One region of the Arthrobacter sp. Y3225116 genome, then DNA from elsewhere that is predicted to be linked to it. Evidence: predicted binding sites of a transcription regulator. Region 1 holds the regulator's gene; each other region holds the start of a gene.

The links. The regulator LexA, encoded in region 1, represses DNA repair genes until DNA is damaged. The targets are predictions, from matches to a motif close to TCGAACANNTGTTCGA.
Region 2: a site for LexA is predicted at 2,961-2,976, ahead of AC5RV2_RS05615 (HNH endonuclease signature motif containing protein). Genes of this name have one in related genera too.
Region 3: a site for LexA is predicted at 2,387-2,402, ahead of uvrA (excinuclease ABC subunit UvrA). Genes of this name have one in related genera too.

What each region holds. Positions count from the first base shown of each region.
Region 1 is NZ_JBNHGL010000074.1:450-10,792, forward strand. It holds gene hflX (GTPase HflX) at 1-1,256, shown strand, start outside; gene AC5RV2_RS09065 (ATP-dependent DNA helicase) at 1,249-3,288, shown strand; gene lexA (transcriptional repressor LexA) at 3,405-4,154, opposite strand; gene AC5RV2_RS09075 (LysM peptidoglycan-binding domain-containing protein) at 4,451-4,804, shown strand; gene AC5RV2_RS09080 (histidinol-phosphate transaminase) at 4,878-5,987, shown strand; gene hisB (imidazoleglycerol-phosphate dehydratase HisB) at 6,042-6,659, shown strand; gene hisH (imidazole glycerol phosphate synthase subunit HisH) at 6,656-7,297, shown strand; gene AC5RV2_RS09095 (hypothetical protein) at 7,300-7,461, shown strand; gene priA (bifunctional 1-(5-phosphoribosyl)-5-((5-phosphoribosylamino)methylideneamino)imidazole-4-carboxamide isomerase/phosphoribosylanthranilate isomerase PriA) at 7,510-8,250, shown strand; gene AC5RV2_RS09105 (SseB family protein) at 8,260-9,108, shown strand; gene AC5RV2_RS09110 (DUF1844 domain-containing protein) at 9,212-9,631, opposite strand; gene infC (translation initiation factor IF-3) at 9,971-10,343, shown strand, end outside.
Region 2 is NZ_JBNHGL010000033.1:11,001-21,343, forward strand. It holds gene AC5RV2_RS05595 (endonuclease/exonuclease/phosphatase family protein) at 1-693, opposite strand, end outside; gene AC5RV2_RS05600 (DUF488 domain-containing protein) at 1,064-1,432, shown strand; gene AC5RV2_RS05605 (hypothetical protein) at 1,686-1,997, shown strand; gene AC5RV2_RS05610 (SDR family oxidoreductase) at 2,045-2,788, shown strand; gene AC5RV2_RS05615 (HNH endonuclease signature motif containing protein) at 3,007-4,815, shown strand; gene ileS (isoleucine--tRNA ligase) at 5,291-8,581, shown strand; gene AC5RV2_RS05625 (bifunctional folylpolyglutamate synthase/dihydrofolate synthase) at 8,596-9,948, shown strand; gene AC5RV2_RS05630 (DUF4233 domain-containing protein) at 9,957-10,343, shown strand, end outside.
Region 3 is NZ_JBNHGL010000036.1:11,580-21,922, forward strand. It holds gene AC5RV2_RS05925 (hypothetical protein) at 1-72, shown strand, start outside; gene AC5RV2_RS05930 (DNA topoisomerase IB) at 105-1,031, shown strand; gene AC5RV2_RS05935 (MBL fold metallo-hydrolase) at 1,155-1,799, opposite strand; gene AC5RV2_RS05940 (GntR family transcriptional regulator) at 1,909-2,292, shown strand; gene uvrA (excinuclease ABC subunit UvrA) at 2,492-5,338, shown strand; gene AC5RV2_RS05950 (HAD hydrolase-like protein) at 5,416-6,135, shown strand; gene AC5RV2_RS05955 (lysophospholipid acyltransferase family protein) at 6,132-6,797, shown strand; gene uvrC (excinuclease ABC subunit UvrC) at 6,846-8,855, shown strand; gene rapZ (RNase adapter RapZ) at 8,907-9,806, shown strand; gene AC5RV2_RS05970 (gluconeogenesis factor YvcK family protein) at 9,806-10,343, shown strand, end outside.

The DNA.
Region 1 (10,343 bases):
TCCTCGCCGGTCTCTGGACCGAAGGCACGGCCGACGACGCGGACAATTCCTTGCGCGAACTGGCGGCGCTGGCGGAGACAGCCGGTTCCGAGGTGCTGGACGGTATTGTCCAGCGCCGGTTAAAGCCGGATCCGGGGACTTTCCTGGGCTCCGGCAAGGCCCAGGAACTGCGCGACATTGTGATGTCCACCGGCGCCGACACGGTCATTGTCGACGGCGAGTTGTCGCCGTCGCAGCGCCGCGGTTTGGAAGACATCGTGAAGGTCAAGGTCATTGACCGCACCGCGCTCATCCTGGACATTTTCGCGCAGCATGCCAAGAGCCGCGAAGGCAAGGCCCAGGTAGAGCTGGCCCAGCTTGAGTATCTGCTGCCCAGGCTCCGAGGCTGGGGCGAGTCCATGTCCCGGCAGGCCGGCGGCCGCGTGGGGGCGGCAGGCGGAGGCATCGGTTCCCGCGGGCCCGGTGAGACGAAGATCGAGCTGGACCGCCGGCGCATCCGCACCCGGATGGCGAAGTTGCGCCGGGAGATCACCGCCATGAAGCCCGCACGGGACACCAAGCGCGCCAACCGCCGCCGCAATGCCGTGCCGTCGGTGGCAATCGCCGGCTACACGAATGCCGGCAAGTCGTCGCTGCTCAACCGCCTGACGGATGCGGGTGTGCTGGTCGAGAACGCGCTCTTCGCCACCCTGGATCCGACCGTCCGCCGGGCGGAAACACCGGACGGCATCGGTTACACGCTCGCCGACACGGTAGGGTTCGTCCGGTCGTTGCCGACGCAGCTGGTGGAAGCCTTCCGCTCCACCCTGGAGGAAGTTGCCGACGCCGACGTCATCCTGCACGTCGTCGACGTCTCGCATCCTGACCCGGAGGGCCAGATCGCCGCAGTGCGCGAGGTGCTGACCGAAATCGAAGCACGGCACATTCCGGAAATCGTCGTCTTGAACAAGGCCGATGCCGCCGATCCCTTCGTGGTCGAGCGACTGCGCCAGCGCGAACCGCGGCACGTCGTGGTCTCGGCGCGGACCGGGCAGGGCATCGATGAGCTGCTTCGGCTCGTCAGCGAGACGATCCCGCGGCCCAGTGTGAAGCTGCAGCTGCTGGTGCCTTACGACCGTGGCGAAGTGATTAGCCGCCTGCACAACGAAGACGCCGAGATCCTCTCCATGGAGCATGGCGGGGACGGCACGCGGCTCGACGTGATGGTGCGCGAGGGCCTGGCATCGGAGCTGGAACAGTTCCTCCGGCATGACTGACCTCCAGGTTCCCGCCGGGGAGGCGTTGCGGCTGCTTGATGTCGCCGTTCAGGAGATGGGCGGGCAGCACCGTGCCGGCCAGCACGAAATGGCGGCGAAAGTAGCCGAGGCCTTCGAGCGCCGGCAACACCTGCTGGTGCAGGCGGGCACCGGCACCGGCAAGTCGCTGGCCTACCTGGTGCCGCTCATGGTCCAGGCGCTGGAGGGGGAGAAGCCGGCCATCGTCTCCACCGCAACGTTGGCGCTGCAATCGCAGATCGTCAAGCGGGATCTGCCCCGGCTGTTGGAGGCCGTCGCCGACGAGCTTCCCAGGCCGCTGGACGTCGCTTTGCTCAAGGGCAGGAACAATTACCTCTGCCTGCACAAGCTCGCGGGCGGCTTTCCGGACGAGGACGCGCCGGCGGCACTGTTCAGCCTCGGCGAGGACGCGGTTCCGCATCCTGCTCCGGCCGGCGCAGGGTCCGCTTCCGGCCCCTCGGGCGCGCTGGGCAAGGAAGTAGTGCGCCTGCGCGAGTGGGCACAGGAGACCGAAACCGGGGACCGGGATGAACTGGTGCCCGGTGTCAGCGACCGGGCCTGGCGGCAGGTCTCCGTCGGCTCGATGGAATGCCTGGGCGCCCAGAAGTGCCCCCTTGCCGCCGAGTGCTTCAGCGAACTGGCCCGGGGCCGCGCGACAGAGGCTGACATCGTGATCACGAACCACGCCATGCTGGCCATCAACGCCTTCGAGGGCGTCGCGGTACTCCCGGACTATGACGTCGTGGTCATCGACGAGGCCCATGAGCTGCAGGACCGCGTCACCAGCGCCGTCGCGGGGCAACTCTCGGCCGCCATGGTGCGTACCGCCGCCTCGACGGCGCGCAAACACACGGGGATCAGCGTGGAGCCTTTGAACTCCGCCGCCGACGCCCTGGAGGACGTCCTGCAGTCTGTGCCGACCGGCTTGTTGGCGGCCGGCCTCCGCGAGGAGCATGAGCTGGTGCTCGCGCAGGTACGGGAAGCGGCCCGCGCGGCGCTCTCCGACTCGAAGCCCGAAGGTGCGGGGGCAGCGGACGGCGGACGGCAGATGGCGCGCTCACGGCTCTCGGCCGTGCTGGAGCTGGCTGAACGGTTGCTGTCCGCACCGGACTCCCGGGAGGTCATCTGGGCGACCCGTCCCAGTACCTATGGCGAGACCGGCGACTACGCCGCCAATGACGACCAGCCGGCAACGCTGAACATAGCACCGCTCTCGGTGGCGTCCCGGCTGCGTGAGGGCCTGTTCGACGAACATACCGTTGTGCTGACATCGGCGACGTTGTCGGTCGGGGGAACCTTCGACGCCGTCGCCGGGTCGCTCGGACTGCTCGGAGCCGGCGCGCCCGCCTATTCCAGCGTGGACGTGGGCAGCCCCTTCGATTACCCCAGGCAGGGCGTGCTCTACGTGGCGTCGCATCTACCGAAGCCGGGCCGGGGCACCAGCCCGGAACAGCTCGATGAACTCGAGGAGCTGCTGCTGGCCTCGCGCGGCGGCGCCCTGGGCCTGTTCTCCTCGCGGCGTGCGGCAGAAGAAGCCGCGGCCGAAATGCGCGGGCGCACCGACCTGACCATCCTGTGCCAGGGCGAATCGTCGATGGGTGCGCTGGTCCGCCAATTCGCCGAAGAGCCCGACACCTGCCTGTTCGGCACGATGACGCTCTGGCAGGGCGTCGACGTTCCCGGTTCCGCGTGCCGGCTCGTGGTCATCGACCGGATTCCGTTCCCCCGGCCGGATGACCCGCTCACGACTGCCCGCACCCGGTCCGTGGCGCAGTCCGGGGGAAACGGTTTCATGACCGTCTCGGCGACCCACGCGGCCGTGCGGCTGGCCCAGGGAGCCGGCAGGCTGATCCGCGCGTCAAACGACCGTGGAGTGGTGGCCGTGTTGGACTCCCGGCTGGCGACAGCGCGCTACGGGAGCTTCCTCCGCAGCGCCCTGCCGCCCTTCTGGAGTACCAAGGACGGCGCCACGGCCCGCCAGATCTTGGAAAGGCTGGCTTCGGCCGCAGCCTGAACGTGCTGTGGGGGCACGCCCATTCCGGAGCGAGCGGGGCCAACCCGGCCGGGGACCGCCCGTGCGCGCAGGGATCCCGGGGTGGCGGCAGCGGGGGACCGGGAGACGCGGGCGCGTCAGAGGGCCCGCATCACCGAGACAACCTTGCCCATGATGGTTGCGTGGTCGCCCAGAATGGGTTCGTACTGGGTATTCTGCGGCAGCAGCCACGTGTGGCCGTCGCGCTGCCGGAAGGTCTTGACCGTTGCTTCGTCGTCGAGCAGCGCCGCCACGATGTCGCCGTTCTCGGCCGTGTGCTGCTGGCGCACCACGACCCAGTCGCCGTCACAGATGGCCGCATCGATCATGGAATCGCCCGAGACCCTGAGCATGAACAACTCGCCGTGTCCCACCAGTTGCCGCGGCAGGGGCATGACGTCCTCGACCGCCTGGTCCGCGAGGATCGGCCCGCCCGCTGCGATCCGTCCCACCAGCGGCACCATCGCCGTGTCGGATGACGTGGTCAGCTCGGATACTGCGACGCCGCTGGAGCTGCGCAGCTGTTGCGGTTCCTCGACTCCGACGATTTCCACACCCCCGTGCTCGAGTGTCAGCGGGGTCAGGATTTCCATGGCACGGGGACGCTTGGGGTCGCGCCTGATGTAGCCCATCTTCTCGAGCTGGGCCAACTGGTGCGTGACGCTGGACAGGCTTGCCAGACCGACGGTGTCACCGATCTCGCGCATGGACGGAGGGTATCCGTGGGACATGACGGAGCGCTGGATCGTTTCCAGGATCTTCTTCTGCCGCGGCGTCAGGCTGCGTCCCACTTTGACGGGCCGGCCGCGTCGCTTCGCTCCGGCAGTGGTGGTGGTCTCTTCCGACATGTCCGGCCCCGGTCTCCCCGTAGTGGTCCCTGCGCCGGCGCCGTAGCGGAACCGCACATGGGCTGTTGTCTCAACTGTTTTGTCGGTGGCGGCTGATGCACTGCTCTTACTGCCGTTCGACGCTTACAACGCTAGGCGAGGCGGTAGCGAATTTCAAACATTTGTTCGACTGAGTCTCGACAATGTTCGATCACCAGTGCTAAAACTGTAAGAGACGAATTCGAAGATACGTTCGAATGTGGTCGCAAAACGATCGAAACCAGCCGAAATAGATCGAATATCGGAAAGGTGGCACCATGTCCGCCCAGCTCGCACCGCAGCCCGCCGGCGTTCGTACCAGCACAGGCCTGCGGCTGACCCGCCGGGGCCGTTTGTTGCTGATCGGCCTGCCGCTGATGCTCGCCGCGGCCGCAGCCCTGACCCTGATCGGTTTCTTCACGGCCCCGGCAATGGCCGCCGCCGGGGGGCTGGGACCGGGGCCGGCGGCAACTGTCACGGTGGGCAGCGGCCAGACACTGTGGGACATAGCAGTGCAGTCCGCCCCGGACCGCAACCCTCACGATGTCATTTTCGAGATCGCGCAATTGAACGGCCTGCAGGGGGACATCGTCCACGCCGGACAGCAACTGCTGGTCTCGTCGGCGCGCTGAGACCAGCCGTAATATGAGCTGCTTCGGCCCGCCCGATTCCTGCCCCGGGCGGGCCGAAGCTTAAACTGGACCGGTGAGTGAGCAGTTAGAACGCCTGAACCGCCTGCCGTTGCGGGAAAATCTCCGGGGCTTGGAGCCCTATGGTGCGCCCCAGTTGGAGGTTCCCGTCCTCCTGAACGTCAACGAGAACACCCATGGCCTGCCCGATGCTGTCCGTCAGGCCATCGTCTCGGCCGTCAGTGAGGCGGCCGCGGGCCTAAACCGGTATCCGGATCGCGAGTTCACGAAGCTGAGGACGGCGCTGGCCCGCTACTTGGGGCACGGCCTCACCGCAGAGAACATCTGGGCCGCCAACGGATCGAACGAAGTCCTGCAGCAAATCCTCCAGGCCTTCGGCGGCCCCGGCCGCACCCTGCTGAGCTTCCCGCCCACCTATTCCATGTACCCGCTGCTGGCCAGCGGAACGGACACGGATTATGTGGCTGTTCCGCGGGGGGCGGACTTCACACTGTCCCCGGACGCTGCCGCCGCTGCCGTGGCCGACTCCGCGGCAAATGTGGTCGTTCTTTGCTCCCCGAACAACCCGACGGGCACCGCCCTGGGCCTTGAGGTCGTGGAGGCGGCGTATGAGGCGGGGGAGGCCTCCAAGGCCATCGTGATCGTGGACGAGGCCTACGCCGAGTTCGCCCACGAAGGAACGCCGAGCGCGCTGACGCTGTTGCCGGGGCGGGAGCGACTCATTGTTTCCCGGACCATGAGCAAGGCCTTCGCGCTGGCAGGCGCCAGGGTCGGGTACCTCGCCGCCGCACCGCAGATTACCGATGCGCTGCGCCTGGTCCGCTTGCCCTATCACCTCTCCGCGGTCACCCAGGCAACGGCCCTGGCCGCGTTGGAACATGCTGATGCGCTGCTGGCCAACGTCGAAGACATCAAGGCGCAGCGGGACCGCATTGTCGACGGGCTGGCCGGACTGGGCCTTGACCCGGCGCCGTCCGACTCTAACTTCGTGTTTTTCGGTGGGCTGGAGGATCCCCGCTCGGTGTGGCAGGGGCTGCTGGAAGCCGGCGTGCTGATCCGCGATGTCGGGATCCCGGGCCATCTGAGGGTAACCGCCGGCACTGAGGCCGAGACCACAGCCTTCCTCGACGGCGTCAAGGCCCTCGTGGCGAGCCCCGTCTCCTAAACTAGTAAGAGCGAACCGGCTCGTGCCGGTCGACCAATTCGTCAAAGGACTCCCATGACCGTGGAAACCACCACCGGACGTACCGCACGCCTCGAACGCATCACCAGCGAGTCGTCCGTGCTGGTTGAACTGGATCTCGACGGCACCGGCCGTTCCGAGATCAGCACCACCGTGCCGTTCTACGACCACATGCTGACCGCCCTGGCGAAGCACTCGCTCGTCGACCTGACGGTGAAGGCCAGCGGGGACACGCACATCGACGCGCACCACACCGTCGAAGATGTCGCCATCACCATCGGCGACGCCCTGAAGGAAGCGCTGGGGAGCAAAGCCGGGATCCGCCGTTTCGGGGAAGCCACGGTGCCCCTGGACGAGGCGCTGGCCCACGCCGTCGTGGACATCTCCGGCAGGCCCTACCTGGTGCACACGGGGGAACCGGCAGGCCAGGAGTACCACCTGATCGGCGGACACTTCACCGGATCGCTGACCCGCCACGTCTTCGAGTCGATCACGCTGCACGCCCAGATCTGCCTGCACATGCGCGTGCTGGGCGGCAGGGACCCCCACCACATCGTCGAGGCCCAGTTCAAGGCCTTCGCCCGGGCGCTTCGCGCCGCCGTCGAAGCCGATCCACGTGTCGAGGGCATTCCCTCGACGAAGGGAGCCCTGTGACGGCTGCGCCCAAGGTCACCGTACTGGACTACGGCTCCGGGAACGTCCGCTCGGCAGTCCGGGCGCTGGAGCATGTGGGTGCCGACGTCACGCTGAGCCATGCCTCCGACGACGTCCTCGACGCCGACGGCCTGCTGGTTCCCGGCGTCGGGGCCTTCGCAACGGTCATGAAGGGGCTCAAGTCCGTGGACGCGCTTCGCTGGATTGGGCGGCGGGTGGCCGGCGGCAGGCCCGTGCTGGGCATCTGCGTCGGCCTGCAGGTCATGTTCGAAGAAGGCGTGGAACATGGCGTGCGGTCGCAGGGCATCGGGGAATGGCCGGGAACCGTGGAAGCGCTGCCCGCTGAGGTCGTGCCCCACATGGGGTGGAACACCGTGGACGCCGCGGAGGGCAGCCGGCTGTTTGCCGGGATCGAAGACGAGCGCTTCTACTTTGTACACTCCTACGGCGTGCAGCACTGGAACTTCGATGTCACCCAACCCGCGATGACACCCCCGCTGGTGACCTGGTCCACGCACGGCGCCCCGTTCATAGCGGCCGTTGAAAACGGTCCGCTGAGTGCTACCCAGTTCCATCCGGAAAAGTCCGGAGACGCCGGCGCGGAGCTGCTGCGCAACTGGCTGAAGACGCTGAGGTAGTCATGGGCAGCATCCTCCTGATGGGCCTGGCCGGGCTGCTGGCCGGCGGCGCCATCTCGTTCCGGCAGCAGCGGCTGCCCAAGTGGTTGGTGATCGTCTTCTGGATCCTGGCCGGCCTGTCGCTGCTGGCTGCCTACTTGCTCACCCTCGGCCCGGCCGAGTAACCACACCCATCCCGCGCCCGCTGACGGCGCGCAGAAAGCGGAAGAACCATGACGAACGAAACCACCATCCTTGAACTTTTGCCCGCAGTCGACGTTGCCGACGGCCAGGCCGTCCGGCTGGTCCAAGGCGAAGCCGGCAGCGAGACCGGGTACGGGGATCCGCTGGACGCTGCGCTGGCGTGGCAGAACGACGGGGCGGAATGGGTGCACCTGGTGGACCTCGACGCGGCGTTCGGCCGGGGCAACAATACGGAAGTGCTGCGCCGCGTCTCCGACGAACTGAAGATCAAGGTGGAGCTGTCGGGCGGCATCCGCGACGACGCCTCATTGGAGCGGGCGCTTGAGTTCGGGGCCGCACGTGTCAATCTAGGCACCGCCGCCCTGGAGAATCCGGAGTGGACGGCACGCGCCATTGCCCGGCACGGTGACGCCATCGCCGTCGGCCTCGATGTCCGGGGCACCACGCTCGCGGCCCGCGGCTGGACGCAGGATGGCGGCGACCTCTGGGAGGTGCTGGCCCGCCTCGAAGACGCCGGCTGCGCGAGGTACGTGGTCACCGACGTCACCAAGGACGGGACGCTGCGCGGACCCAACGTGGATCTGCTCCGGCAGATGTGCGAGCGGACCGACAAGCCGGTGGTTGCATCGGGCGGAATCTCCAGCCTGGATGACCTGCGGACACTGCGCGACCTGGTTCCGGCGGGAGTCGAGGGAGCGATTGTGGGCAAGGCACTGTACGCGGGCAAGTTCACGCTGCCCGAAGCCCTCGATGTCGCCGGCCGGCGCTGAGAGACCAGCATGGGCAAGAAGCAGCTGCCCGCCCATATTGCCGCTGCGCTGGCGGGAGCCGGCGGGGCGGGGGACTCGGCCGGCCAAAGCTGGGCCGGCCGGGACCTGAGCGGTGAAGGAAATCCGCTTCACCAGTTCGACCACGATGACGGCAGCGCGGATCCCGGCTACGAGGCTGCGCTGCAATGGCTTGCTGCCGGAACCGGCGGCGAAGCGGAAGTAGTGGCTGCCCTGGCCAACGCCCGCGTTTTCGTGCCCATCGTGGCGACGCTGGGAGAAGAAGCCGAGGGCAGCCACGGCCTGACAGCAGATAAACAGGCCGACATGGCCGTGGTGACGTTGCAGGCGCCGGATGGGCGCCGGGCGCTGCCGGTGTTCAGCAACACGGCCGCCCTGGAAGCCTGGCATCCCCAGGCCCGGCCGGTCGCCGTGGAGGCGCCGCGGGCGGCCCTGGCGGCCGTGTCCGAAGACGCCGAACTGATGGTTATGGATCCGGGCGCCGCCCTGACGTTCGTGGTCCGGCGGCCGGCAGTGTGGGCGTTGGCCAAACAGCACGAGTGGGTGCCCTCCTACCGCGATCCGGCGCTGTTGGAGTGGGTGGCCGAGGCCACGGGCGGCGAGGAGGCGGTCATGGCCTCGTTCGTGGAGCCCGGGACCGGGATCGCGGTCCGGGCGGCAGATGGAGCCGTGGTGGCCGGCGGCGGCCACGGCCCGGAGCTGCGCCTGGTCCTGCAGGTGCAGGACGGGCTGGGGCGCGAGGAGTTGGGCGCCTTGGCCGGACGGATCCAACAGCGGCTCCAGTCCCGGCAGGAGTTTGCCGAACGGGTGGATTCGCTGGAGCTGAAGTTCACCCGCTGAATCCCGCGTAGCGGCCGCCTCAACCAGAAGCGCAAAGACAAAAGGACGACGCCGGTGCGTGGCACCGGCGTCGTCCTTTGTCAGTTCTGGAAGTTCGGGCCGGTCAGTTGACCGGACCCGTGAACTTCTCGCCCGGGCCCTTGCCCGGATCGTCCTGGATGACCGAGGCTTCGCGGAAGGCCAGCTGCAGGGAGCGGAGGCCATCGCGCAACGGTCCGGCATGCTGGCTGCCGATTTCCGGCGCGGCAGCGGTGACGAACCCGGCCAGGGCGGTGATCAGCTTGCGGGCTTCGTCCAGGTCCTTGAGCTCTTCGGCGTCTTCTCCGGCGGCCAGGCCGCACTTAACGGCGGCGGCGCTCATCAGATGGACGGCGGCGGTAGTGATGACTTCCACGGCCGGTACTTCGGCGATGTCGCGCATCTGGCCCAGGACTTCCTGTTCCTGGCTGGAGGCAGAACCGGCGTCGGGTGCGAAGCTGTGGCGGTGGCCGTCGGTCTGCGGATTGTTATCTGAGCTGCTCATACTGGTAAGCTTGTCACAGACCAATTGGATCTCGTTACTTATGTGCCTCACAGCACGTGCGGAGCAGGATCCGATCTGCAAGCGGAGTCCTCTCCCACCCGTCGGTATGGCTAGCCAGAGCTGCCGGGTTTAGGTCGGCAGGCTGTAGCCGGAAACCCTCGCGTGAGGCGCCCGGGCCAGCCGGTGGAACTCCAGGGAGTCTCCGCCTGCCGCCACTTCGAGGCCTTCGATTGCGTTTGCAATGGGAGGCCTTCTTTCATTGCAGGCGGCAGCCGATTTTAGTGACAGGAGCCACACATTAGCGAGCCAAGAATCAATGATCGTATCCGCGTTCCCGAGGTGCGGTTAGTCGGACCGAACGGCGAACAGGTTGGGATCGTCCGTATTGAGGATGCCCTGCGCCTGGCCACGGAATCGGATCTTGACCTGGTTGAGGTCGCACCGCAGGCTAAGCCTCCGGTGTGCAAGCTTATGGATTTTGGCAAGTACAAGTATGAGGCTGCGGTCAAGGCCCGCGAGGCGCGCAAGAACCAGACGAACACTGTGCTCAAGGAAATCCGGTTCCGCCTGAAGATCGACAAGCACGACTACGAGACCAAGCGCGGCCACGCGCTGAGGTTCCTCGCGGCCGGCGACAAGGTCAAGGCCATGATCCAGTTCCGCGGCCGTGAACAGCAGCGCCCGGAAATGGGCATCCGCCTTCTGCAGAAGT
Region 2 (10,343 bases), on a different contig from region 1:
CCCTAGCACCTGAATACGGCCGCTACCGAAGATGTAATCGATACGTCGGGTAGGCCGCTCGGCCGGAAAGCTAAAGCCCTGACCTCGCCCCCTCTCGGCGAAGGCGTCCGAGAAATTGGCAGTGACTAGCCGCATTTCGGGTGTTCTAGGAACGGCGTTGAAGTCACCTGCCAGCACGGCGGGCCTGTGTGATGCACCCACAATCGCCACGACTTGCTTTATCTGCTGCCTGCGCTGCTCGGCGCGCCGGTGCTCTAAATGCGTGTTGTAGAAACTCAGTTGGACCCCACCGAGGTCGACGACTGTTTCAAGCAGTCCGCGCTGTTCCGACGGATCCTTCTCGTACCGGATATTGCGGAGCATGTGATTGCGCGAACTGACGATCCTGTGCTTGCTGAGTACGGCGGTGCCGTACTGACTGCGCTTTGTCTGCCCATCGCGCGGCGGCCTATCCACATTGGCACCGTATACGTAGTACATGCCCAGACAACGTGCCAGCCAAGCCGCTTGGTCTACGAAATCGCTGCGGGACGACTTATGCCGGTCCACTTCCTGCAGGCCGATAACATCGGCCCCGCTGGCCTGGATGTCGCGGGCGATGGCTGCCAAATTCAATTCGTCCTCGTCATCCGCGCCGTGGTGGATATTGAACGACATGACCCGGATGTGTGCCCGAATGACCGCCATCTGCATGCCGGAAACAGCGCTGCGGACCGGGTGGAGAAAAGACGCCGGTGTTGCCGTAACCGGGGCGCTAGTCGACGGCGCAGCTATTCCCGATGAGGGAGGGGAGTCGATGTTGTCCGCCAAGGGCATCGGTCCCGGCACCAAAAGAGCCACCATCAACGCAGCCACCGCTGCCACTGCATGATTGCGTGTGCCCATATTGCCACCCGCTGTCCCCAATTCCCGCGCGACTGGAGCTACTTGTAGAAGCTCGGTCGAGTCCGCGCAGGTTCCAGAAGTTTGGACCTACAGGAATATCCGTGTCAACGGCCCTGCTACCCTCTCGCCTCGGCGCCCGGACCTACCCGCCGCAGCGGATCATGCATAGGATGCGCCCATGGCGAACGTTCAGATCAAGCGCGTCTACGAACTCGCAGACGATGGCGACGGCTACCGGGTGCTGGTGGACCGGATCTGGCCGCGGGGCATCAAGAAGGACGGCGCCGGGGTGGACCTCTGGCTGAAGGAGGCGGGAACCTCGGCCGAGCTGCGCAAGGAGTTCAGCCACCGACCGGAGAAATTCGACGCCTTTGCCGTGGCATACCGGCAGGAACTAAACGGTTCAAAGGCGCTGGAGCGGCTGGTGGAGCTCGCGCGCGAGCAGCCTAAGCTCTGCCTGCTGTACGGGGCCAAGGACAAGGAGCACAACCAGGCCGTGGTGCTGCGCGGGATGATTTTGGAGCACCTCGGTGTGCCATCCGGCTGACGTTCCGCGGAACACCCGGGGCTCAAGGAACAGCCGGGGCATAAGAGGCCAAGGCGGGGGCGACGGCGGGGCGCCTCCGGTCAGCAGGCACCGTGCCGGGGGCCTCGCCGTGCTCGCGCTGTCGGCTGCTGCTGCACTGGCCGCTTCGGTGTCGGGATGCGGCCCTAACACGGGGCTTGGGGCGGCCCCACCGTGTCTCCCGCCGGAATATTCAGTCAGTCCGATAGAAGCCCGGCCGGGAGAGACCGTGACCGTGGCGGCTGCAGACGCCGACTGCAATCCCCGCTACGGCAGCAATGCGCAGATCGAGGTGACAGTAGTGGACGCGGCGGGAGCGGAAATCGTCAACGCCACCGCCCCTATGAACGACGGCGGCGGCTTCAGGTACGCGTTCGTCATCCCGGAACGGGCGGCCGCCGGCGAGGCAGGCGTGACGGCCATGCCCCGCAACATCGACTGGTGTGATGACACCGGCCGGAACAACAGGGTCGCCACGGTTGCCGGCGACCGACTGGAAAGGGCGGCCTGCGCGCTCCCCCTTAAACCGCTCACCATCGGGCGGTGAAGGTCACCTCCGAACCACTTTCCTGGTCGGCCGCTACGCTGTGATTCATGACCAGACGCGCAATAGTCACCGGAGCAAGTTCGGGTATCGGGGCAGCTACCGTTCGGGCGCTGCGGGGAAGCGGCTGGGACGTGGTGGCAGTTGCCCGCCGCGCCGAGCGGCTGGCCGCCCTCGCCCGGGAGACCGGCGCCGTCGCCATGCCCGCGGACGTCACCGACCAAGCTTCAGTGGACCGGCTCGCAGCTGCGGTCTTGTCCGACGGCGGGATTGACGCGCTGGTCAACATCGCCGGGGGAGCCTTCGGCGTGGACACCATCGGGGAGGGAAAGCCGGCCGATTGGCAGAAGATGTACGAGGTTAACGTCCTCGGCTCCCTGCGCATGATCCAGGCCTTTCTTCCTGCTTTGCGCGATAACGGCGAAGGATCGGTAGTGCTGCTGACGTCAACGGCCGGACTGGTGGCCTACGAAGGCGGCGGAGGCTACGTAGCAGCCAAGTTCGCCCAGCACTCGATGGCGAATACCCTGCGCCTGGAAGAAGCGGAACACAACGTGCGCGTGATCGACATTCTTCCCGGCCTGGTGCAGACGGAGGAATTCTCATTAAACCGGCTAGGCGGTGACCGGCAGGCGGCCGAGAACGTCTACGCCGGCATGGAAAAACCGCTGCTGGCCGAGGACGTAGCCGACGTCGTGGCGTACTCGCTCAACCTGCCGCATCACGTCAACCTCGACCAGATCGTCATGCGTCCCGTGGCCCAGGCCGCGGCGCACAAATTGATCCGGAAGTAGCAACCGCCAAAGACCGGGATTCCCCTCTGGACCGTGGACGCTTGAAATATGCACGATAGTTTCTCGCGCGTGCTCCAAAGGCGCCCGCATTTTCCAGAAGAGGCCGCTTGTCCTGGAAACAGGCCGACTCTCCCTCCACAGGCGTGCGGTGGCGGGTAGTTTTGCACTTACGTCGAAGCTTTGTTCTACCCCGGATGCACGGTCCGTAGCGTTGAAGTATGGCAGCGGATCCGTCGGACGAGGCACAGGAGCCGGAGGAACAAACCGGCACTCCTGCCCTGCCCGAGGGAGGCCCTGCCCTGCCCGCTCCCGCCGGCCCTTCGGCACCCGATACCGCCGGCCCAGCAGAATCGGCGAGCACGGAGCTTGCTGCTGATGACACCGTGTCTGAGGGCGGGAAATGGCCGGAACCTGCAGGACCCCTGCCTGATCCATCACTGCCTGCCCGTGAGTTGTGGGCGGAGGAGTGGCAGGAGCTGGGTCCGGCGGAACTGGCCGGTCTGCTCGCCGGGACGGACCCGGGAAACTTGGATGACTGGTCAGCCTTGGAGTACCTCAAAGCGGTTCGAAAGCATGAAGCGTGGACCCAGTCGCGGCGGTTGCGGGCCCTGCACCGCATGGCGGCGCTCCGCCCGGCCACCGGCGCAGAAACCGGAGCACCGGACGGAATTTCCCGCCATGCCGCCGCCGAACTCGCACCCATCCTTGCCGTGCGTCGCGAGCGGGCGGCTGCCGAACTGTCCGACGCGCAGCAGATCGGCAGGTACCTGCCCGCCACCCTCGCTGCCCTGGACGCCGGTGAGATCGATTTGTCGCGGGCAGTGGCGATTGCCCGCAAGGGCATGGACCTGACGCCGGCCGATCTGGCCGACTATGAGGCGAAGGTTGTTCCCGGCGCCGGGACCATCACGCTGGAATCCGTCCAGGCCCGGGCCCGCACCGCCCGCGACCGGCTGCACCCCGAACCCCTCGAGGAACGGCACCGGGCCGCGATGGAACGCCGCACCGTCCACTACCAGCCCCAGGATGACGGGATGGCCGAACTCTACATCCGCACCAGCGCGGACAAAGCCCTGCTCGCCTACAACCTGATGCAGGCCCACGCCCGGAAACTCCAAACCGTTGACGAAACCCGCACCCTGGGCCAGCTCCGCGCCGACGTCTTCACCGAAATGCTCCTGCGCTACCCCGGCCACGCCTACCAGCCCACGGCCGCAGTACAAGGAAGCGACACCGCCGCCTCGACGGCCATGGAAAACTCCGCGGACGCAGCTGCCGCGACGTCACGGCAGGGGCCCTGTGCCTGCGGTTCCGGGAACGTGACCGCCTCCGTCGCCGTGACCGCGCCCCTGGACACCCTGCTCCGGCTCGCCGAAGAACCCGGCGACCTCACCGGCTACGGACCCATCCCGCCCGACATGACCCGCGACCTTGCCGCGCTGGCCAAGTCCTGGTTGATCGTGCTCACCGACGACTATGGCAAGGCAGCCGCCGTCGCCAAAGACTTGCGCCACCCGCCCGAATGGCTCAAACGCCTCGTCCGGCTACGCGACCGCCGCTGCCGCGACTTCGGTTGCACCGTCCCGGCGGACCAGTGCGAGATCGACCATACGATCGCATGGGAAGACGGCGGCAAAACAGTCCTGGAAAATCTCAGCGCCAGGTGCAAGCCCGGGCACAAAACCAAACACCACGGTGGCGGAACCGTCAGACAGGATCCCGACGGGACCCTGCACTTCACCACCCGCTCCGGCCATACCCACAGCACCACCCCCGACGAAGATTGGTCTCTGACCTTCCCAACAGCATCCGGATGCGGTGACACTGCCGCGGACGGACATGCAACCGCCGCCGCGGAGGGACAGGAAGCCGCGGGCGCGGACGCGATGGAAGCCGGGGGAGAGAACAGACCTGAGAACAGAGAAGAAGGCACCGGCGCGAACGGGAAGGAAGTCGGGGAAGAGAGGAGACATGAGAACGGGCAGGAACAGGGTCCCCCGGACGACTCCCCGCCACCACCCTTCTGAGGGCGTCACAGCAGCACCCGCCCGGGCCAGACTTACAGGCCTGAAGTTGGCGCTGATCCGAAACTTGACGTCGCTTCACCACCGCGCTGCATAGGGGCGCAAAGACGCGTCGGCCAACCACGGGACGAACACAACGTCCGCCAACAAAGCCGGGTTTTCGCCCGCGTTTCGACAGCCGCGCCGCCGTGGCCGTAAACTTGAGTCATCAGCGCTGACCCGGCCATCACCGGTGAGCTTCCGGAAGAACAGCCCAGGCCAACATCCCGGGCCCAGTAGAACCGGACGGGTATGCCCGTCACAGCAGCGAATGAGTGGCTGTCCCTTTGCACCGGTTCCGGCGCATCAGGCCAGCAAGTGAGGTGGTACCGCGGGTTCCGCCCCGGCAGCACGGTGAGGCTTTCCAGCCGCACCGGAGGAACCGGAGCAGGGCACGTCCTCGCAGAAGTACCCACACTTGCCGAGCTGTCTTTTCAGGATGACGAACATGCCACAGATCTATCCCAAGGCTTCCACCGCCGGCGCTGCCGCTGCCGAGAGCTCGCCTAAGTTCCCCGAGATCGAGGAGCTGGTGCTCAAATACTGGCAGCAGGACGGAACGTTCCAGGCCTCCGTCGATGCCCGCGATGCCGGCAGCGACGGCAGCAACGAGTTCGTCTTCTACGACGGCCCGCCCTTCGCCAACGGCCTGCCGCACTACGGCCACCTCCTCACCGGGTACGTGAAGGACCTGGTGGCCCGTTACCAGACCCAGCGCGGCCACAAGGTGGAGCGCCGCTTCGGTTGGGACACGCATGGGCTGCCGGCCGAGCTGGAAGCCATGAAGCAGCTGGGCATGACGGACAAGCAGCAGATCCTGTCCATGGGCATCGACAAGTTCAACGACGCCTGCCGCACCTCCGTGATGAAGTATGCCGACGAATGGCAGAACTACGTCACCCGCCAGGCCCGCTGGGTGGATTTCGAGAACGACTACAAGACGCTCAACGTCGAGTACATGGAGTCGGTCCTCTGGGCCTTCAAGCAGCTGCACGAAAAGGGTCTGACCTACCAGGGCTTCCGCGTGCTGCCGTACTGCTGGCGGGACGAGACGCCGCTGTCCAACCACGAGCTGCGGATGGACGACGACGTCTACAAGATGCGCCAGGACCAGACGGTCACGGTCACCTTCCCGATCCGGCCAGCGGGCTCGGAGAACCCGTTGGCCGCGGAGCTTGCCGGCGTCAACGCACTCGCCTGGACCACCACGCCGTGGACGCTGCCCACCAACGCGGCCCTCGCCGTCGGGCCGGAGATCAGCTACGCGGTGCTGCCGGCTGGCCCCCACGGGACGCAGGCCGTGGGGGAGAAGTTCCTGGTGGCCGAGGACCTGCTCGGCTCCTATGCCAAGGACCTGGGGTACGACGACGCCACTGCCGCCACCGAAGCGGTCACCGCCACCTACGCCGGCGCCCAGCTGGCCGGGCTGCGCTACGAGCCGCTCTGGGACCACTACGCGGACGCCGCGAAGTGGGGCACCGGCAACGCATGGCAGATCGTCGTGGCCGACTACGTGACCACCACCGACGGCACGGGCCTGGTTCACCAGGCGCCGGCGTTCGGCGAAGACGACCAGAAGGTCTGCGAAGACAACGGCATCCCCGTGATCGTCTCCGTGGACGAGGGCGCCAAGTTCCTGCCCTACTTCGCCGAGGGCCCGCTGGCCGAGATCGCCGGCGTGCAGGTGTTCGAGGCGAACAAGCCGATCACCCGGGTGCTGAAGGCCGACGGCCGGCTGGTCCGCCAGGCCAGCTACGAGCACAGCTACCCGCATTGCTGGCGCTGCCGCACGCCGCTGATCTACCGCGCCATCTCTTCCTGGTACGTGGAGGTCACCAAGTTCAAGGACCGGATGGTCGAGCTGAACCAGCAGATCAACTGGATCCCGGAAAACGTCAAGGACGGCCAGTTCGGCAAGTGGCTGGAGAACGCCCGCGACTGGTCCATCAGCCGCAACCGCTTCTGGGGTTCGCCCATCCCGGTGTGGGAATCGGACAACCCGGACTACCCGCGCCGCGAGGTGTACGGCTCGCTGGCCGAGCTGGAGGAAGCGTTCGGCACCCTGCCGCGCAATCACGACGGCGAGGTCGACCTGCACCGCCCGTACATCGATGAGCTGGTCCGGCCCAACCCGGACGACCCGACCGGCCAATCCATGATGCGCCGCGTGGAGGACGTGCTGGACGTCTGGTTCGACTCCGGTTCGATGCCCTACGCCCAGGTGCACTACCCGATGGAGAACAAGGACTGGTTCGACAGCCACAACCCGGCCGACTTCATCGTGGAGTACATCGGCCAGACCCGTGGCTGGTTCTACACCATGCACGTGCTCGCGACCGCGCTGTTCGACCGCCCGGCGTTCCGCAACGTGATCAGCCACGGCATCGTGTTGGGTTCCGACGGGCAGAAGATGTCCAAGAGCCTGCGTAATTACCCGGATGTGTCCGAGGTCCTGGACCGCGACGGCTCCGACGCCATGCGATGGTTCCTGATGGCCTCGCCGATCCTGCGCGGCGGCAACCTGATCGTCACCGAGCAAGGCATCCGCGACGGGGTCCGCCAGGTGATGCTGCCGCTGTGGAACGTGTGGCACTTCTTCAAGCTCTACACCAACTCCGCGAACAAGGGGGCAGGCCATGAGTCCGTCTCCGTCCTCGGCGACACCGACCGGATCAAGGGCATGGAGTCCCTGGACCAGTTCATCCTGGCCAACACCGGGGACCTGGTCCGCGACATGACGGCCGCGCTCGATGCCTATGACGTCTCCGGCGCCTGCGACGCGCTGCGCGAGTACCTGGACACCCTGACCAACTGGTATGTCCGCCGTTCCCGCCAGCGGTTCTTCGACGAGGACCGCGACGCGTTCGACGTGCTCTACACCGCGCTGGAGGCAGTTTGCCGCGTGGCCGCCCCGCTGCTGCCGCTGGTCACCGAGGAGATCTGGCGCGGGCTGACCGGCGGGCGTTCGGTCCACTTGACCGACCTGCCCGACGCCGGCGAGTTCCCGCAGTTGGCCGAACTCGTGGAACTGATGGACACCACCCGGCAGATCTGCTCGTCCGGCTCGAGCCTGCGCAAGGCGGCGAACCTGCGGGTGCGGCTGCCGCTGGCCTCGCTGACCGTGGTCGTGCCGGGCGCCGAGCGGCTCTCCGGCCAGTACGCCCTGATGATCCAGGACGAACTGAACATCAAGTCCGTCCGGCTGATCGACGCCGCGGACGCCGCCCCGGAAGAGTTCGGCATCTCGCAGAAGCTGGTGGTCAACGCCCGCGCGGCCGGCCCGCGGCTGGGCAAGAACGTGCAGCAGGCCATCAAGGCCGCCAAGTCCGGTGACTGGTCGGTGGACGACGCCGGTGCCGTCACCGCCGGGGGACTGCTGCTCGAGCCGTCGGAGTACTCCTTGGAAACCGTCGTGTCCGGGGACGCCGCGGCCGGGGCTGCGGTCACCATGCTGCCCGGCGGCGGGTTCCTGGTGCTGGATACCGCCGTGACCGCCGAACTGGAGGCCGAGGGCGTGGCCCGCGACTACGTGCGCAGCATCCAGCAGGCGCGCAAGGATGCCGGGCTGGTGGTCAGCGACCGCATCCGCACCACGGTGACGGCGGACCAGTCCGTGCTGGACGCGCTGACCCTGCACCAGGGGCTGGTCTCGCAGGAAACCCTCACCGTGGACCTCGTCCTGGTGGCCGGGGACGGCGACGCCGTGTCCGTGGAAAAAGCCGGATCCTGAAGGGGCACCAAACCATGAGTGATGAATTCGGCGTCGAGAGCGTCTACGCGGAACTGCTGGGCCGCGCCCCGGAAAACAAGATGGAACCGCGCATGGAACCGCTGTTCCGGGCGATGGACATCCTGGGTGAACCGAACAAGGCCTTCGCCAGCATCCACCTGACCGGCACGAACGGCAAGACGTCCACGGCCCGGATCATCGAGGCCGGGCTGCGGGCGCACGGACTGCGGACCGGCCGCTACACCAGCCCGCACCTGTCCAAGGTGACCGAACGGATCAGCATCGACGGCGAGCCGGTTGCGGACGAGACGTTCGTGCGGGTCTGGGACGAAATCCGGCCGTACCTGGAAATCGTCGACCAGGAACTGAACGCCGAGGGCGCGCCCCGGCTGACCTACTTCGAGTGCGTGACCATCCTGGCCATCGCCATCTTCGCCGACGAGCCGGTGGAGGTGGCAGTGATCGAGGTTGGCCTGGGCGGCATCACCGACGCCACCAACGTGGTGGACGGCCAGGTCTCGGTGATCACCCCGATCTCGCTGGACCACACCGATTTGCTCGGCGACACCACCGAGGACATTGCGCGGGAGAAGGCCGGCATCATCAAGCGCGGCGGCTACCTGGTCAGCGCGGCCCAGCCACTGGACGCAGCCCAGGTGCTGCTGGAACAGGCGCGGGACCTTCAGGTGCCCTTCCGCTTCGAAGGCGTCGAGTTCGGCGTCGAGTCCCGCAAGGTCGCCGTCGGCGGCCAGCAGCTGACGATCAACGGGCTGGCAGGCCGCTACCAGGACCTGCTGCTGCCCCTGCACGGTGCGCACCAGGCCCAGAACGCGGCGGTCGCCGTGGCCGCGCTGGAAGCGTTCCTTGGCGGCGGCGAAAAGGAACTGAACGTGGAAGTCCTGCGTGAGGCGTTCCTCGAGGTGACCTCGCCCGGCCGGCTGGAAGTGGTCCGCACCGCGCCGACGATCATCGTGGATGCCGCCCACAACCCCGACGGGATGAAGGCCAGCGCGCAGGCCATCCTGGAGGCATTCAACTTCACGAAGCTCATCCCGGTGGTCGGAGTCCTGCAGGAAAAGGACGCCGTCGGCCTGCTGACACAGCTGCGCGAGCAGCTCAGCGACCTCACCAACGAAATCTGCGTCACCGAGTCAAACTCGCCGCGGGCCATTCCCGCCGAGCAGCTGGCCGAGGATGCCATGGCCGCCGGTTTCCCGGAGGACGCCGTGCATATCGCGCCCCGGCTCGACGACGCCATCGAATGGGCTGTGGGCCGGGCCGAAGCCGACAACGACCTCGCCGGCGGCGTGCTGATCACCGGGTCCATCACCCTGGTCGCCGACGCCCGCATCCTGCTAGGAAAGTAACAAGATCCATGGCCAAACTGACCAAAGCCCAGCGCGAGTGGCGTCCGGACATGCCGAAGAAACGGCGCTCGATCAAGACGATGTTCGCCTCCACCGTGCTGCTGCTGGAAGCCTTCGTCGCCTTCTTCGCCACGCTGGTGGTGTTCGGGCTCTACCGGGACGACGTGCCGCCGGCGCTGATCCTCGGGCTCGGGATCGGCCTGAGCGTTTTGCTCGTGCTGTGCTGTGCCCTGCTGCGCCGCCCGTCCGGCTACGCCATCGGCTGGGCGATGCAGGTGCTCCTGATCGCCACAGGCATCGTCGAACCGGTGATGTTCGTCGTCGGCGTGCTGTTCGCGCTGTCCTGGTTGTACGCCGTGCGCACGGGCGGCCGGCTGGACCGCGAGAACGCGCAG
Region 3 (10,343 bases), on a different contig from region 1:
CTCCCGACCGTGCGGGTCAACGTTGAAATCCTTCGCTGCAGCTGCGGATTCAAGATGGAGGTGCCCATCTGAGGCTAAGGCGCAGCAACGTCCGTGCACCCGGCATCACCCGCCGGCGCCACGGGGCGGGGTTCTCCTACCGCAACCCGGACGGTTCGAGGCCTGCCGGGGACGAGCTCCGAAGGATCAAGGCGTTGGCGGTCCCGCCCGCGTGGTCGGAGGTGTGGATTTGCCCGGCGCCCAATGGGCATATCCAGGCCGCGGGAACCGACGACGCCGGGCGGCGGCAATACATCTACCATGCCCGTTGGCGGGAACTGAGGGATCGGGAAAAGTTTGACCGTTCCCTGGCGTTTGGAGCCACCCTGACCACCGCGCGCCGCAAGGTGACAAGGCTGCTGAGGTCCGGCGAACGTACCCGCCAGGTGGCCTGTGCCGTTGCCTTCCGCCTGCTGGACAGCGCGTCGTTGCGGATCGGCTCGGAAGTCTACGCCGAAGACAACGGTTCCTACGGGGTGACGACGTTGTTGGTTCGCCACGTGCAGGTGCGGGAAGATACCGTCCGGCTGCATTTTCCCGGAAAGAGCGGGCTGCAGTGGGACGTGGAACTGAAGGATCCGGACATCGCAGTTCAGCTGGCGGCGGTGCGGACCCTGAAGGCCGACGATCCGGCCATCGGCTACCGCAACGGCACCGGAGACTGGTCCGGGCTCTCCGCGTCGGAGTTGAACGAGTTTATCCACGAACTCTGCGGGCCCGAGTTCAGTGCCAAGGATTTCCGGACGTGGCAGGGAACGGTAACGGCCGCCGTGGCACTGGCCGGCTACAACGGCAAGCCGAATCTCACCGGCCGGCGCAAGGCAGTGGTCGCAGCCATGCATGCCGTCTCGGAGCGGCTGGGCAATACGCCCGCCGTCGCCCGCAAGTCGTACGTGGATCCGCGGCTCGTGGACCGCTTCATGGCGGGACAAGTCCCGGACGCCGCAACATATTCCGCGGCGGAACGCAGCCTGCCGTCCTTCCTGGCCTGACAGGGGCAGCCTGCCATCCTTCCTCGGGTGACAAGGGAGCGAAAGCAGCCCGCGGCGCTAGAATTAGAGAGCCCCGGCAGGCGGGATTCCCCCCAACGTCCACGTCTGTCGGGGTTGATGCGCCTACCAGCCGCGCGATTTCCACTCGTCCAGATGGGGCCGCTCTGCCCCGAGGGTGGTCCCGGCGCCATGGCCCGGATGGACCACCGTGTCGTCGGGCAGGTAGTTGAACACCCGTTCGGCCACATCGTTGAAGAGGGTGGCAAACCGCTCCGGGTCCTGCTGCGTGTTGCCCAGCCCGCCCGGAAATAAGGAATCTCCGGTGAACAGGTGCGGGGGACCCTCCGGTGCGCGGTAGAGCAGCGCCACGGAACCCGGCGTGTGCCCGCGCAGCTTGATGGCTTCCAACGAGAATCCGTCGAACCGGCCGACGTCCTGATGCTCGAGGGCAACATCGGTGCGCACCTCGATCTGCGGAATGTCCTCCACGCCGGCCGCCGTTTTGGCGCCGGTAGCGGCCACCGCCTCCGGCAGGGCCCGGACATGGTCCCAGTGGCTGTGCGTGGTCACGATCAGGGCAACCTCGGCCGGCCGCCCGGCATCCGCGGCGCCCTCGCGCAGCAGTTGCCGGATGGCCGGAAAGTCGTCGGCGGCATCAATCAGCACCTGGGTGCCGGAAGCCTTGGCCGTCAGCAGATAGACGTTGTTGTCCATCTCGGAAACGGAAACGCTGCGGATTGTGACTGCAGGATCTTCGTGAAGCAACATGCTTCCCAGCCTACCGACAGTCGACCCGGACGGCTCAGGATGTCATTCTGGTTGTAGCAGCGGACAGGCAGCGCGGTGCTGCGGACACGACGAGGAGCGGGCGCAGGCGATGGAAGCGAGTGAGTTTGACTGGCGGATGAACCGCGACAGCGCCGTGCCGCTCTTCGAGCAGCTGAGGCTGCGGATCATTGAAGCGGCCGACGCCGGCGAACTCCCGGTGGGTACGAAGCTGCCGCCCGTCAGGCGGTTGGCCGATCATCTCGGTGTGGTCCCGAACACCGTGGCACGCGCCTACCGGGAGCTTGAAACTGCCGGGCGGGTGGAAACCCACGGCCGGGCCGGTACCGTGGTCAGCGCCGGAGCCGGCAAGGCCCGCCAACAACTGGGCGATGCAGCCGAGGCGTTCGCCCGTGCCGTTCACGGTCAAGGGATCGGCGGCAAGGAAGCACTCGCCGCCGCCAAGGCCGCGTTGGAGCGCCACGGCATCAAGTAGGCGAAGCGGTGGGCTGGCGGCAGCCAGCGGAGGCCGCAATTGCGGACGTCTGCTGTCCGCAGGGGCTGTCCGCCGTGACCGATGTAATACAAGTTCGAACGAATTTTCGATTAGAGTAGATACCGTGCTAAAAGCAAGCGAAACGTCCGTCCCGGCGACCGATTCCGAGTCTGCCACCCCCGTTTCCCGCTCCGCGGACATGTCCCGACTGGTCGTCAAGGGCGCCCGCGAGCATAATCTGCAGAACGTCAGCGTGGACCTGCCCCGCGACGCCATGATCGTCTTCACGGGACTGTCCGGCTCGGGCAAGTCGTCGTTGGCCTTCGATACGATCTTCGCCGAGGGCCAGCGCCGGTACGTGGAATCGCTCTCTTCCTATGCGCGGATGTTCTTGGGGCAGGTGGACAAGCCCGATGTGGACTTCATCGAGGGCCTGTCGCCGGCGGTGTCGATCGATCAGAAGTCGACCAGCCGCAACCCGCGCTCCACCGTGGGAACAATCACCGAGATCTACGATTACCTGCGCCTGCTGTGGGCCCGCGTCGGCCGCCCCTTTTGCCCGCAGTGCGGTGAACCGGTGGAGAAGCAGACCCCGCAGCAGATCGTGGACCAGTTGCAAGAGCTTCCCGAAGGGACCCGGTTCCAGCTCCTGGCCCCGGTAGTGCGCGGGCGCAAGGGCGAGTTCGTCGACCTGTTCAAGGAACTGAGCACCAAGGGCTTTTCCCGCGCCAAGGTGGACGGCAAGCTGGTGCAGCTAAGCGAACCGCCGAAGCTGGGGAAGCAGTACAAGCACACCATTGAGGTAGTGGTGGACCGGTTGGTGGCCAAAGAAGGCATCCACCAGCGCCTGACCGACTCGGTGGAAACCGCCCTGGCCCTCGCGGAGGGCCGGGTGCTGGCCGATTTCGTCGACCTTGCCGAGGACGAGCCGGGCCGCACGCGTGCCTTCTCCGAGCACCTGGCCTGCCCGAACGAACACCCTCTCGCCATCGACGAGATCGAGCCGCGCTCGTTCTCGTTCAACAATCCGTTCGGCGCCTGTCCGGCCTGTACCGGTATCGGCAGCAAGCTTGAAGTCGACGTGGACCTGGTGGTCCCGGATCCCGACCGGAGCCTGTCCGAGGGCGCCATTGCTCCGTGGTCCTTGGGCAAAGCCACCCAGGAGTACTGGACGCGGTTGCTCGAAGGGCTCTCGCATGAGCTGGGGTTCTCCATGGACGAGCCGTGGAAGAACCTGCCGAAGAAGGTCCGGGAGGCCGTACTGCACGGCAAGGACTTCAAGGTCGTGGTGCAGTACCGCAACCGCTTCGGCCGGGAACGGAAATACAGCACCGGGTTCGAAGGCGCGTTCCAGTACATCCACCGAAAGCATGAGGAAACCGAGTCCGAGTGGGCGAGGGACCGTTACAAGGAGTACATGCGCGAGGTCCCGTGCCCGGAATGCAACGGCGCGCGGCTGAACCCCGCGTCCCTGTCTGTGCTGATCAACGGCAAGTCCATCGCGGATGTGTCTGCCCTGCCGCTGCGCGAGGCAAGTTCGTTCCTCGCCGGCCTGGAACTCTCGGCCCGCGAAACCCAGATCGCCCACCAGGTACTCATCGAGATCCAGGCGCGGCTGCGGTTCCTCTTAGACGTGGGCCTGGAATACCTGAACCTGGAGCGCGCCGCCGGCACGTTGTCGGGCGGGGAGGCCCAGCGCATCCGGCTGGCAACGCAGATCGGCTCCGGCCTGGTCGGCGTGCTCTACGTGCTGGACGAGCCCTCCATCGGCCTGCACCAGCGGGACAACCGCCGGTTGATCGAGACCCTCACACGGCTGCGCGACCTCGGCAACACCCTGATTGTGGTGGAACACGACGAGGACACCATCGCCGAGGCCGACTGGATAGTGGACATCGGACCGGGCGCCGGGGAGCACGGCGGCGAAGTGGTCCACTCCGGCTCGCTGCAGGAGCTGTTGGACAACACGCGTTCCATCACCGGTGACTACCTGTCCGGCCGGCGCCGGATCGAACTGCCGGCCAAGCGCCGGAAGATGGACAAGAAGCGCCAGATCAAGGTGGTGGGCGCCCGGGAAAACAATCTCCGCGGCATCGATGCCTCGTTCCCGCTGGGAATCTTCACCGCGGTCACCGGCGTCAGCGGCTCCGGGAAGTCGACCCTGGTCAACGACATCCTCTACAAGGTGCTGGCGAACAAGCTCAACGGAGCCAAGCATGTTGCCGGCCGGCACACCAGGGTGGAAGGCGTGGACCAGCTGGACAAGGTCATCCACGTGGACCAGAGCCCGATCGGCCGCACGCCCCGGTCCAACCCGGCCACCTACACCGGAGTCTTCGACAACATCCGCAAGCTGTTCGCCGAGACCAACGAGGCGAAGCTCCGGGGCTACCTGCCCGGCCGGTTCTCGTTCAACGTCAAGGGCGGGCGCTGCGAGGCCTGCTCCGGCGACGGCACGCTGAAGATCGAGATGAATTTCCTGCCGGACGTCTACGTTCCGTGCGAGGTCTGCCACGGCGCACGGTACAACCGCGAGACGCTGGAAGTCCACTACAAGGGCAAGACAATCGCCGAAGTCCTGGACATGCCGATCGAGGAAGCAGCGGAATTCTTTGCCGCGTTCACCCCGATCGCGCGCCACTTGCGGACCCTGGTGGACGTCGGGCTGGGGTACGTCCGGCTCGGACAGCCCGCCACCACGCTGTCGGGCGGGGAAGCCCAGCGCGTCAAGCTCGCCAGCGAACTGCAGCGCCGCTCGAACGGGCGGAGCATCTACGTGCTGGACGAGCCGACCACCGGCCTGCACTTTGAGGACATCCGCAAGCTGCTGCAGGTGCTGCAGGGGCTGGTGGACAAGGGCAACACGGTGATCACCATCGAGCACAACCTTGACGTGATCAAGAACGCCGACTGGGTTGTGGACATGGGGCCCGAGGGCGGTTCCGGCGGCGGCCAGATCATCGCCACCGGCACTCCCGAGCAGGTGGCGGCAGTCGAGGGAAGCCACACCGGCCGCTTCCTGGCGGAGGCGCTCGGCCACCAGTGAGCCTGCCGGACGGAATAAGGTATTCCCCAGCAGGAATGGATTCCGGCGGATCCGCGGATCTGTGGGAAAATGCCCGGGTGACTCAATTGCCTGCGCTGGTACTTTTCGACCTCGACGGAACCCTGGTTGACCCCGCAGGTGCCATCACCACCGGAATAGCCGGCGCCCTCGCGGCGGCCGGCCTGCCGGTCCCGCCGCAGGAAGAACTCGGATCCTTGGTCGGGCCGCCGCTGGGTGAATCCCTCCGCGGCGCCGGAGTGCCGGAGCACCGGCTCGGCGAGGTGATCGCGTTGTACAGGGCGGGCTACCGCCGGTCCGGGATGGCGGCAAGCCGCGTGTACCCGGGCATCACCGGCCTGCTGGAGCGGCTCCTCTCCACCGGCGCGGTCCTCGCCGTCGCCACGCAGAAGCCGACCGGGCTGGCGCGGGAGCTGCTGCGACTCCAGGGCCTGGAGCAGTACTTCGCGGGGATTTACGGAGCCGAGGGCGACGATCCCGCCCCGGCGGAACCCGGGCTGGGCAAGGTCCCGATCCTGCAGGCCGCGCTCGATGCTTTCAGCGACTCCTGCGGCCCGGTGGTCATGGTGGGCGACCGGCTCTACGACGCCGCCGCAGCTCTCCGCCTCGGCATCCCCGCCGTCGGGGTCGGCTGGGGCTTCGCCGCCCCCGGGGAACTGGAAGCCGCCGGCGCGGCCGTCGTCGTGGATACCGCCGAAGAACTCGAGGCCGCTATTGGGCGGCTGACCGCCGCCGAGCCCGAGGGCGCCCTGGCCGGCCGCCGGGGACCGGCCGCATGAGGACGTTCGAAGCGACACGCGCCTCGTTCCGGGCCGGGCTGCGGCTCAGCTGCCGGCCGACGATTGAAGGCATCGCGAACTTTCCCGCGACCGGCCCGGTGATTGTGGCACCGAACCACCTGTCCTTCCTCGACAGCGTCATCATCCAGGCGATGATGCCGCGCAAGGTGGCCTTCTTCGCCAAAGCCGAATACTTCACCACCCGCGGTCCCAAGGGCGCTGCGATGCGGTGGTTTTTCCACAGCGTCGGCTCGATACCGGTGGAGCGGGGCGAACAGGCCGCCAGCGTGGCCGCGCTGCAGAGCGCCCTGGACGTGCTGGAACGCAACGAGGCTTTCGGGATCTATCCTGAAGGAACACGGTCCCGTGACGGCAAGCTCTACCGGGGCCGCACGGGCGTGGGGTGGCTGGCCCTCACGACCGGGGCGCCGGTGCTGCCGGTAGGGCTGATCGGCACCGAACAGCTGCAGCCCGCCGGGAGGATGATGATCCGGCCGAGCCACTTCACGGTCCGGATCGGCAAGCCGCTGTACTTCAAGCGGACCGGGCCGGAGCACTCGCTGCCGGCGCGCCGGTCGGCCACCGACCAGATCATGGACGCGATCGCCGACCTGACCGGCCAGGAACGCTCGAACAGCTACAACAAGACGCCGTCGGCTTGACCGGCCGGACGGCACCCAGGGCCCAGGCGAGGAAGGGAGTGACCGGCCATGGCTAATCCTGCTTCCTACCGTCCGCGGACGGGGGAGATCCCGACCAATCCCGGCGTCTACCGTTTCCGGGACGAGCACCGGCGCGTGATCTACGTCGGCAAGGCGAAGAACCTGCGGTCCCGGCTCAACAGCTACTTCGCCAGCCCCAAGAACCTGCCGCCCAAGACCCATGCGATGGTGCATACGGCGGCTTCGGTGGAGTGGACCATCGTGGGCAGCGAACTGGAGGCCATCCAGCTCGAGTACACGTGGATCAAAGAGTTCACACCGCGCTTCAACATCATGTTCCGGGACGACAAGTCCTATCCCTACCTGGCCGTGACCATGGCGGAGAAGTTCCCGCGCGTGCAGGTGATGCGCGGCGAGCGGCGCAAGGGCGTCAAGTACTTCGGTCCGTACTACCCGGCCAAAGCGATCCGCGAGACCGTGGACACCCTGCTGCGGGTTTTCCCGGTCCGCACCTGCAGCACCGGCGTCTTCAACCGCGCCCAGCGCACCGGCCGGCCGTGCCTGCTGGGCTACATCGACAAGTGCTCGGCGCCCTGCGTGGGGCGGATCTCGCCCGAGGACCACAAGGCCCTGGCCGCCGAGTTTTGCGCGTTCATGGGCGGGGAAGCCGACCGGTTTATCCGCGCCCTCGAAAAGAAGATGGCCGCGGCGGTGGCCGAACTCGACTACGAGACGGCGGCGCGTCACCGGGACGACATCGCCGCGCTGCGCCGCGTCTTCGAACGCAACGCCGTGGTGCTCAGTGAAGACACCGACGCCGACGTGTTCGCCCTGGCCCAAGACGAACTGGAGGCGGCCGTCCAAGTGTTCCACGTCCGCGGCGGCAGGATCCGCGGCCAGCGCGGCTGGGTGGTGGAAAAGGTCGAGGACCAGAGCGACGCCGACCTGGCCGAACACCTGTTGCAGCAGGTTTACGGGGACGCCGACGGGCCGGACCGGATCCCGCGCCAGGTCATGCTGCCGCAGGAACCGGAGAACGCCGCCGAACTGCAAGCCTGGCTCAGCGCGCTCCGCGGCAGCAGGGTGCAGATCCATGTGCCGAAACGAGGCGACAAGGCCGCCCTGCTGGCCACCGTGAGGGAGAACGCCGAGCAGGCCCTGGCCCTGCACAAGAGCCGGCGCGCCGGCGACATCACCACGCGCTCGGCCGGCCTCCAGCAGCTGCAGGAGGCCCTGGAGCTGCCCGTGGCGCTGCTGCGGATCGAGTGCTACGACATCTCCCACGTGCAGGGCACCAACGTGGTGGCCTCCATGGTGGTGGTGGAAGACGGGCTGCCCAAGAAGTCCGACTACCGCCGCTTCGCGATCACCGGCGAGGCCGCCCGGGACGATACCTCGGCGATGTATGACGTGATCAGCCGGCGCTTCCGGAACTACCTGGCGGAACAGGGCCACCAGGGCATCCCGGCGGCAGCCGATGCAGGCGAAACCCCTGCCGGGGACGGCGCGGACACCGCCGTCGTGCTGGAAGAGACCCTGACGCCGGCGCCCAAAACCAAGTTCGCCTACCCACCCAACCTGGTGGTGGTGGACGGCGGGCCGCCCCAGGTGGCCGCCGCTTCCCGCGCGCTGTCGGACCTGGGCATTACCGACGTGTTCGTGGTCGGCCTGGCGAAGCGGCTGGAGGAAGTATGGCTGCCCGACGACGATTTCCCCGTGATCCTGCCGCGCTCGTCCGAGGGCCTGTTCCTGCTGCAGCGGATCCGCGACGAGGCCCACCGCTTCGCGATTGCCTACCACCGGCAGAAGCGCGGCAAGGCGATGACGGTCTCGGTGCTGGACGGCATCCAGGGCCTCGGGCCGGCGAAACGCAAGGCACTGCTGAAACATTTCGGCTCGGCGAAGAAACTCAAGGCGGCCAGCGCCGAAGAGCTGCAGCAGGTGCCGGGCATCGGCCCGGCGCTGGCAACTTCCTTAAAGCGCCAGCTGGCTGCCGGTGCCGCGGAGGAGCCCGCGCCGGCGGTAAATATGGCGACCGGCGAAATCATCGAATCTTAGTTAGGCTAGAGCTGGAATCGAGGAGTGGGGGTCGGGATGGATGGAATGACGATGACGGTGGACGAGGACTTGACGCCGGAAAAGCCGGTGGAATCCGAGCTCCTGGTGGTCACCGGCATGTCCGGGGCCGGCCGGACCACGGCGGCGCATGCCCTCGAAGACCACGGCTGGTACGTGGTGGACAACCTGCCGCCGCAGATGCTGGGCACGCTGGCCGAACTGGTTTCGCGGATGCCCCAGTCACTGCCCAAGCTTGCCGTGGTCGTGGACGTGCGCAGCCAGAGCCTCTTCCGCGACATCCGTGAGGCGCTGCATGCCCTGGCGGCCAGCGGCATCCACTACCGGGTGCTGTTCCTGGACGCCTCCGGCGACGTCCTGGTCCGCCGCTTCGAACAGGGCCGCCGGCCGCACCCGCTGCAGGGTGACGGCCGGATATCTGACGGCATCACCGCCGAACGGGAACTGTTGAGCAGCCTCAAGGACTCGGCCGACCTGGTGGTGGATACCACCGAGATGAACGTCCACGCCCTGGCCACCGCCATCACGGAACTCTTCACCGAATCCGGTCCGATCGTGCTGCGCATTAACGTGGTCAGCTTCGGCTTCAAGTACGGGCTGCCGGTGGACGCCAACTTCGTCGCCGACGCCCGCTTCATTCCCAACCCGCACTGGGTCCCCGCGCTGCGCCCGCATACCGGGCTGGACGAGAAGGTCCGCGACTACGTGCTGGTGGACTCCGGTGCCGATGAGTTCGTCAACCGCTATGTGGACGCGCTGGAGCCGGTGCTGGAGGGCTACCGCCGCGAGAACAAGCACTACGGCACCATCGCCATCGGGTGTACCGGCGGCAAGCACCGCTCCGTGGCGGTCGCCGAGGAAATCGGGAAGCGGCTGGCCCAGCTGCCGAGCGTCAAAGTCACCGTCCAGCACCGGGACCTGGGGCGCGAATAGTGGCGATCCTGACCGGACCGATGCCGCTGGTACCCGCCCCGGGCACCTCCCGCAGCCGGACCGGGAAGAGCGGCGCGCCTCCCTCCGTGGTGGCTTTGGGCGGCGGGCACGGGCTCTCTGCCTCGCTGGGCGCGCTGCGGCTGCTCACCACGGAACTGACCGCCATCGTTACGGTGGCCGACGACGGCGGATCCTCCGGCCGCCTGCGCAAGGAGTTCGGCGTGCTCCCGCCGGGGGATCTGCGGATGGCCCTCGCAGCGCTGTGCGATGACACCGACTGGGGGCGGACCTGGCGCGACGTGATGCAGCATCGCTTCAAGTCGTCCCCGGGCGCCGAGCCGTCGCTGGACAACCATGCCCTCGGAAACCTGCTGATTGTGACCCTGTGGGAGCTGCTCGGCGACCCCGTTGCCGGCCTGAAGTGGGCCGGCGCCCTGCTGGGGGCCCGTGGTGAGGTGCTGCCGATGGCCACCGTGCCGCTGACCATCGAGGGCGACGTGCTGGTGGAGGGCGAGGACGGGCGGCTGCGCACCGCGC